2 regions of the Cobetia sp. PDI-23MA genome follow, and region 2 is predicted to be linked to the other one. Evidence: predicted binding sites of a transcription regulator. Region 2 holds the regulator's gene; the other holds the start of a gene.
What was found. Region 2 encodes LexA, which represses DNA repair genes until DNA is damaged. Its sites were predicted from a motif close to TACTGTNTANNTANACAGTA; they were not measured.
Positions count from the first base shown of each region.

Region 1: a site for LexA is predicted at 2,401-2,420, ahead of dinB (DNA polymerase IV). Genes of this name have one in related genera too.

Region 1 covers NZ_CM183352.1:2,603,840-2,608,219, forward strand. Annotated here, with positions in the region: gene AC5WNJ_RS11015 (YrbL family protein) at 1-595, opposite strand, end outside; gene AC5WNJ_RS11020 (Na+/H+ antiporter family protein) at 926-2,272, shown strand; gene dinB (DNA polymerase IV) at 2,439-3,497, shown strand; gene purU (formyltetrahydrofolate deformylase) at 3,615-4,380, opposite strand, start outside.
Region 2 covers NZ_CM183352.1:951,008-955,387, forward strand. Annotated here, with positions in the region: gene topA (type I DNA topoisomerase) at 1-1,048, shown strand, start outside; gene AC5WNJ_RS04100 (DUF6586 family protein) at 1,048-1,527, shown strand; gene AC5WNJ_RS04105 (hypothetical protein) at 1,780-2,019, shown strand; gene lexA (transcriptional repressor LexA) at 2,195-2,824, opposite strand; gene AC5WNJ_RS04115 (TetR/AcrR family transcriptional regulator) at 3,383-4,060, shown strand; gene AC5WNJ_RS04120 (L,D-transpeptidase family protein) at 4,060-4,380, shown strand, end outside.

The sequences.
Region 1 (4,380 bases), 1.7 Mb from region 2:
GTGCCTGATAATCGTCTGGCGAGAGCTGACCGCCCTTGACCAGCTTCTTGAGGAAGTGACGATAGCGACGCGCGACCTTGCGCCGTGCCAGCCAGGCAACACTGGTCGCCAGCGGAATGAAGTCAGGATTCGAGATACCGTCGATCAGCCACAACCTGGGGGGCTGGTCGTCGCTGAACTGGACCACGATATTGCGATCATTGAGATCAGACGGAATCAACCAGCGTTTCTCGAGATAGCGATAGAGATTGGCCAGCTCGCTCACCAGCACCTCGGCGCTCAGGCGCTCGGGGGTCTCGAGATGCACCTCGCGCAGTCGGCGTGACGTGGAGCCGTCACTGTCGAGAATCAGATCGAAGACCAGCCCGAGCCCCTCGGCGGTGGCGACACTGCCGTGATAGGCAGGCACATAGGACCAGTCGCGCATGCCACGTCTGACCAGGCCCTCGAAATAGCGTTGCTCGCGTTCATTCTGGCGGCTGCCCTTGTCAGGGTAACGCGGGACCTTGATGCAGCGATGGGGGTCATTCGGGTCCTGATAGACACGCCGATCATTTCCCATGCCGATGACGCGGGCATTTTCCAGCTCCAGCATGCGCACTCCTGTTGAATAACGCCTGCGACTGCAGCCGCCGGGCAGCGTGGCATTCTACAAAAAGCCGTCATGGCACGCCAACTTGTGCCATTTGGCAGCGCCCACGTTCATCGGCCATTCAGCTTGCGTTGCCCTTCTGGTAAGATTATGCGCCGTTTTTGACGGCATTCAGGAGGAAGCCGCAGGAACACTGCGACAGCAAGGCATTCGTCACGAATGTACACGTCATGCGAGGCATTGCCCCGGGATCGGGTGGCCACGCACCCACAGTTCGCCCGCTCTGTCCGCAACACTCCCAAAGCTGGCACAACCCCACATAGAGGTACTCGCATGAATGCGGTAATTCTGGCCGTCCTGGTCATGGTCGGCCTGTCGTTGGCTCGCGTCTCGGTCGTCTTCGCGCTGGTCGCCGGCGCCTTGGTCGGCGGTCTGTTCAGCGGGCTGTCCCTGACCGACACGCTCGGCGCCTTCAATGACGGTGTCGGCGGCGGCGCCAAGGTCGCGCTGGCCTACGCCACTCTCGGTGCCTTCGCCGTCGCCCTGTCTCGCTCCGGCCTGCCGGACCTGCTCGCCGCACGTCTGATCGGCCTGCTCAATGGCGAAAGCACGCCGCGCCGCCATACGGCCATCAAGTACGGCCTGCTGGGCAGCGTGTCTCTGGTCGCGATTTCCTCCCAGAACCTGATTCCGGTTCACATCGCCTTCATCCCGATCCTGATTCCGCCGCTGCTGGTCGCCATGAACCGCCTGCGTCTGGATCGTCGTGCCGTGGCCTGTGCACTGACCTTCGGCCTGACCGCGCCCTACATGCTGCTGCCGGTCGGTTTCGGCTCCATCTTCCTCAACGACATCCTGCTGGCCAACATCAATGATGCCGGCCAGTCGCTCGGCCTCGACGTGACCCGTGGCATGGTGCCGATGGCGATGGCGATTCCCGTTGGCGGCATGTTCCTCGGCCTGCTGACGGCGCTGTTCGTCTCCTACCGCAAGCCGCGTGACTACGCGACCCACGAGATCAAGTCCAGCAACGTACCGCACCACACGCCCATGCACACGCCGTCCAAGAGCGGCCTGGTCATGGCAGGCATCGCCATCATCGCCGCCCTCGGCATTCAGCTGTATTCCGGCTCGATGATTCTCGGCGGCCTGGTCGGCTTCGCCATCCTCTCGCTGGGTGGTCTGTTCAAGTGGAACGAAGCGGATGACCTCTTCACCTCCGGTATGCGCATGATGGCGCTGATCGGCTTCATCATGATCTCGGCGGCAGGTTTCGCTTCCGTGATGAAGGCCACCGGCGATATCCAGACCCTGGTCGACGCCTCCTTCCACATCATCGGTGACAACAAGCCGCTGGCCGCACTGGTCATGCTGATGGTCGGTCTGTTCATCACCCTCGGCATCGGCTCCAGCTTCTCGACCATTCCGATCATTGCCGCCATCTACGTGCCGCTGGCGCTGCAATTCGGCTTCTCGCCGCTGGCCACCGTCGCGCTGATCGGCACCGCCGCCGCGCTGGGGGATGCCGGCTCACCGGCTTCTGACTCGACCCTCGGCCCGACGGCCGGCCTGAATGTCGATCAGCAGCACGACCACATCTGGGACAGCGTGGTGCCGACCTTCCTCCACTACAACATCCCGCTGATCGTGTTCGGCTGGGTGGCCGCGATGACGCTGTAATCCGCTGAGCGACAGCCTCGCGCCCCCAAGCGAGATGCCAGACCTGACAACGCCCGACAGAGAGGACTCTCCTTACTGTCGGGCGTTGTCGTTGGTGAGCCGGCTCAGGCGCAATGAATGGGCACCGCCACTGGACAGCCATCCAGTCTTTTAGCATGATGCGCGCATGCGCAAGATCCTCCACGCCGACTGCGATTGCTTCTATGCCGCCGTCGAGATGCTCCGCCATCCCGAGTGGCGCGAGGTGCCCATCGCCATCGGTGGCCGCACCGAGCAACGCGGTGTCATCGCCACCTGCAACTATCCCGCGCGTGCCTTCGGTATACGCTCGGCGATGTCGACTGCCCGCGCGCTACGCCTGTGCCCACAGCTGATTCTGGTGCCACCGGACTTCGAGCGCTACCGCGCCGTCTCCGCCGAGATCCAGGCACTCTTCCATGAGCTGACGCCCCTGGTGGAGCCTCTCTCGCTGGATGAGGCCTATCTGGATGTCAGCGCCGTGACTGACTTTCAGGGCAGCGCCACCTGGATGGCGCGCTGGCTGAAGGAAGAGGCGCTCAAGCGCACCGGCATCACCCTCTCCCTTGGCGTGGCCGCCAACAAGTTTCTGGCCAAGATCGCCAGTGACTGGGAAAAGCCCGACGGCCTGACGGTGATCACGCCCGAGACCAGCGACGCCTTCATCCGCCAGCTGCCCGTCGGCAAGCTGCACGGAGTCGGCCCCGCGACGCTGGCGCGTCTGACACGCCTGGGCATCACCACCTGCGAAGACATGCGCGGCACACCGTTGACGACACTGGCCGAGCACTTCGGCAAGTTCGGCACCCGCCTGCACGAACTGGCGCACGGCATCGATGAGCGACCGGTGCGTGTCGAACGCGAACGCAAGTCGATCAGTGTCGAGCACACCTTCGATCACGACCTGCCTGACCTGCCGGCCTGCCTGGAGCGCCTGCCCGCCCTGCTCGAACGCCTGACCAGCCGTCACGCCCGTCATGACCAGCCGGTGCTGGCCAAGCAGTTCGTCAAGATCCGCTTCAGCAACTTCGAGAGCACCACGCTGGAAAACCTGCTCCCCGCCTCGACCACCACGCTGCCGAGCGCCAACAGCTTCGCCCTGCTGATGGAGCAAGCCTGGCAACGCGGCCACCGCCCTGTCCGCCTGCTGGGCGTCGGCGTACGCCTCAAGGCCCGCGAGGACGCCCAGCAGCTGGGATTGTTCTAGCTCGCACCAGGCGCCCACCCCATCCCGCAAACAACAAAGCCGGCACCTAGGACAGGTACCGGCTTCATCGTCACGACCTCAGGTCGATGACAGACTCATGCGCTGAGCAAGCGGGGCTCAGGCGAAGACGATGGTCTTGTTGCCGTGGATCAGCACGCGATCCTGCAGGTGCCAACGCAGCCCGCGCGCCAGCACCTTCTGCTCGACATCACGGCCGATGCGCACCAGTTCCTCGGCGGTATGGCAGTGAGTGACGCGGTGGATGTCCTGCTCGATGATCGGGCCGGCATCCAGCTCTTCGGTCACGTAATGGCAGGTCGCGCCGATCAGCTTGACCCCACGCCCGAAGGCCTGGTGATACGGCTTGGCGCCCACGAAGGAAGGCAGGAAGCTGTGGTGGATGTTGATCAGGCGACCGGCATAGCGCTCACACAGGCTCGGCGGAATGATCTGCATGTAGCGCGCCAGCACGATGCAATCGGCCCGGGATTCTTCCACCAGACGCTCGACTTCGGCAAAGGCCGGCGCCTTGTCATTCTTGTCGACCGGCACGTGATGGAACGGAATGCCGTGCCATTCCACCAGCGAACGCATGTCATCGTGGTTGGAAATGACGCAGGGAATCTCGCAATCCAGATCACCGGACTGCCAGCGATGCAGCAGGTCCACCAGGCAATGGGAGTCCTTGGAGACCATCAGCACGACACGCTTCTTGGCAGCGGTGTCATGCACGCGCCACTGCATGCCGAACTCTTCACCGATCGGGGCGAAGCGCTTGCCGAGCTCAGCGGCGCTCAGGCCGATGGTTTCGGGGTTGATCTCATAGCGCATGAAGAAACGACCGGCGCCAAGATCAGAATGCTGATTGGCTTCGGTGATCCAC
Region 2 (4,380 bases):
GAAATTGGGCGACATCGTCACCGATCGCCTCAGTGAGTCCTTCAAGGATTTGATGGACTTCGGCTTCACGGCGCGCATGGAAGACTACCTCGATGAGGTGGCCAACGGCGGGCGCAACTGGCGCGAGCTGCTGGACACCTTCTACGCCGAGTTCAAGGCCGAGCTGGACCACGCCCAGTCCGAAGAGGGCATGCGTCCGAACCAGCCGGTGCCGACGGACATCGCCTGCCCGACCTGCGGGCGTGAGATGCAGATTCGTACCGCCTCGACCGGGGTCTTCCTGGGCTGTTCCGGCTACAACCTTCCGCCCAAGGAGCGCTGCAAGACCACCATCGATCTGCTGCCGGGCGATGAAGCCGTGGCGGCCGATGCCGGTGAAGATGCCGAGACGGATGCGCTGCGCGCCAAGCGTCGCTGCCCGATCTGCGCCACCGCGATGGACAGCTACCTGATCGATGAGCAGCGCAAGCTGCACGTCTGCGGCAATAGCCCGGACTGTGTCGGTCACGAGGTCGAGGAAGGTCAGTTCCGCATCAAGGGCTACGATGGCCCGGTGATCGAGTGCGACAAGTGCGGCTCCGACATGCAGCTCAAGACCGGGCGTTTCGGCAAGTACTTCGGCTGCACCAACGAGAATTGCAAGAACACCCGCAAGCTGCTCAAGTCCGGTGAAGTGGCGCCGCCGAAGATGGACCCGATTCCGATGCCGGAACTTGCCTGCGTCAAGGTCGAGGACCACTACGTGCTGCGCGATGGCGCCAGTGGTCTGTTCCTGGCGGCCAGCCAGTTCCCCAAGAATCGCGAGACGCGTCCGCCGCTGGTCAAGGAGCTCAAGGCGCACGCCGACGAGTTGCCGGAGAAGTATCACTTCATTCTCGAGGCCCCGGATCAGGACCCGGATGGACGTCCGGCACAGATTCGCTTCTCGCGCAAGGTCAAGGCTCAGTACGTCATGACCGATGAGGAAGGCAAGGCGACCGGCTGGAAGGCGACCTACGACAACGGCCGCTGGGTCGTCGAGGACAAGCGCAAGGGAGCCAAGAGCTGATGAGCCAGCGTGCCCGTACCAATCAGCTGCTGTATCAGGCCGAGTTGCTGCTGGCCCAATCAGCGGTCTCTGGCGACGATGAGCATGCCGTGGCGCGTCGCATGGCCGGTGAAGAGGGCGCGCTCGCCCTGCTGGAGCTGGCGCTGGCGTCATTGCTGGAAGAGTGTGCCGTGACGGCGCGCTGGCCAGAGGGTAGCTGGCGCGAGCGCCTGGCCACACCACCGACGCCCATTGCCGAGGTCGAGCAGCTGCGCAGCCTGCTTGAGCGTCCTGACAGCTGGTTGTCTGAGCTGATCGCGGATGTGACCCGTCTGCATGAAGAGGGTGGCGTCGCTCGCCGCGAGGAATCGCGTTCGCGGGGTGATGGTCTGATCATCGCGGCAGCCTCGAGCGCCTCGCTGGCCGAGCGTCTCAGCGCCGCCATCACGGCATTCAAGGCGCTGCTGCCGCAGCTGCGCGAGTCGAGTGTCGAGTGGTAGGTCAAGGCGTTGATCTGGTGCTGCACGCTGGTGGTGACTGGCGCATGGCAATCGGGTGACGTTTCGCCTTCACGGGTGCTAGACTGATTGCATTGTGGCAAGCCCTGCATTCTCCGGTACGACCATGGCTCTGGCTGTGGTCGTACTTTTTTCTGCGTCGCTGATGGCAACGCGGTGACGGGCTTGCCAGCCGTCGCGCTGACGATTACAACGACGCCGGTATCTCGCGAGATGCCGTGCAGGAGGAATGACGTGTCCGATCCCGCCGTACTTGAAATTGTGCAAATGGAAGATGGTGAAGTGATTCTGCGCGCCGCGGAAAGCGAAGGTGAGCCGCTGCTCAGCATTCGCATTTCGGACGAGGCCGCTGATCTGCTGCGTGACAATCGTTTCGAGGTCGCGCGTGAGATGATCGACCACGCCATCACCCGGACTCGACTCTGGGATGGGGAAGAAGACGAGGATGAGCAGTCAGAAGGCATCGTGCACTGATTCATCGCTCGTGCTTCACGCACAAAAAAACCCGCCTTGAGGCGGGTTTTTTTGTGCGATGCGTGCGGCTTTTCCGTTGCTCAGGGCTCTGCGAGAAAAGCTCTGCGAGAAAAGCCCTGATGGAAAAGTGCTGCTGGGCAACGCTAGGTTGCTCAAGGCGCAGCTGGTCAAGGCCTCAGTGCAGGCCACCATCGCGGATGACGCCTACCCCGAGACCCTCGATCTCCAGGCTGTCCGTGCGCAGATCGACCTTGATCGGCGAGAAGTCCTCGTTCTCGGCTTCCAGCCACACGTAGTGCCCGTCACGGCGGAAGCGCTTGACGGTGACTTCATCTCCCAGGCGTGCCACCACGATCTGTCCGTCACGCACGCTGGTGGTGCGATGCACGGCCAGCAGGTCGCCTTCCAGAATTCCCACATCCTTCATCGACACGCCGCGCACACGCAGCAGGTAGTCGGCAGCCGGCGAGAAGTAGTCGCTCGGCAGCGGGCAGTGACGGTCGATATGCTCGCTGGCAAGAATCGGGCTGCCGGCGGCCACTTCCCCGATCACCGGCAGACCATCGTTGGCGCTGTCGTCGACTTCAGCCAGCGACGGCACGCGAATGCCGCGTGAGGTGCCCGGCACCATCTCGATGGCGCCCTTGCGCTTGAGGGCACGCAGATGCTCCTCGGCGGCATTCGGCGAGCGGAAGCCCAGCGCCTGGGCGATTTCGGCCCGCGTCGGCGGGTAGCCAGAGGACTTGATGGTCTTGATGATGAAGTCGAAGACATCCTGCTGGCGCGGAGTAAGCGGCTGGGTCATGGCATTGCCTTTGGCCTGGGCGGCATCTTGAGCTGACGGCACGGGGTGTGCATCCATACAACTGTCATTGTATCCAGTCATGGCAGTCATGCAAGGCATCCTGGCTTGTGTGGAGGCCTCAAAGGGCAGGTAGTCGTCGAGATATCGCCGTCTGCCGACTTGGCTTGTCGATATCCAAGGCAAGCTGTCGCGAGGTCAATCCGGTGTGGCCCTGCGGGGGGGGGGGCTGTCACCGAGCACGACGAGTCCTTGAATCGGCACGGTCTGCATTGAAGGAATATCAGGCTCAGCTAAACCTCTGGCGTTTGAAACGCGAGAGAATTGTCAGTCATGGCATGGCGCGCTAGAATCAAAGTGTTTCAAACGGATGTTCGCCGATGGCAGTGTTCGGATGTGTCGTACTCACTTGTGTCGTACTCACGTGTGTCGTGATCAAACGAGCCGATATCGTACGTGGCCTTCCGGTGAACCTGCACCACCTCATGAGAGAGTCGCCGCGCGGCGCTTGCGTCGTGACCTACGACTCCAGTCCTCTTCTACCTGACAAGGGTTCCGCCCATGGCCCAGACCGATACCGTTACCCGCATCCTCGATACTGCCGAGGTGCTGTTCGCCGAGCGTGGTTTCGCCGAGACCTCACTGCGCAACATCACCAGCAAGGCCAAGGTCAATCTGGCGGCGGTGAACTACCACTTCGGCTCCAAGAAATCGCTGATCCAGGCGGTCTTCGCGCGCTATCTCGATCCGTTCAGTGAGCGTTTCCACGCGGCACTCGACAGTGTCGAGAAGCAATACGCCGGGCGTCAGGTGCCGCTGGAGGTCCTGCTGGAGGTGATGGCGCGTACCGTGCTGGAGGTGCCGGCCGAGCGCAACAGCCTGCGTACCTTCATGCGCCTGCTCGGGCTTGCCTACACCCAGGGTCAGGGCCACATGCGGCGCTATATTCGCGAGCACTACGGCACGGTCTTCAGTCGCTTCGCCGAGCTTTTGAAGCTGGCGACGCCTGATCTGCCGGACAACGAGCGCTTCTGGCGCCTGCACTTCATGCTCGGCAGCGTGATCTTCACCTTCTCGGGCCTGGATGCACTGCGGGATATCGAGGAGGCCGAGTACGGCCATCACACCACGGTGCGTGAGCTGATCCAGCACATGCGTCCGGTGGTGGTAGCGGCGATGGCAGCGCCGTTGCCGGCCTCACTCGGGGATGGTGAGGCGGTCACCCAGGCGGCCAGCTGATGGCCTGCTGGGTAGCAGTGGATCTCGCGCGCCAGAGCCTTGAGATACGCAATGACGCGCCGAGTGGCAGTCGTGATGCGCCGCCCTCCGTGGCTGCCCCTGACGCGCTGGTATACGCCTGCGCGATCTCCAGCGGCCTCAACGGTATCGGCGAGCTCGATGGCAGCGGTTGCACGCCAAGCGGCTGGCATGTGATTCGTGCCGCCATCGGGGCAGGCAACCCGCGTGGCGCCGTCTATCGTGGACGGCGCTTCACGGGCGAGGTATTTACCCCCGAGCTTGCCTTGGAGCATCCAGAGCGTGACTGGATCCTGACGCGC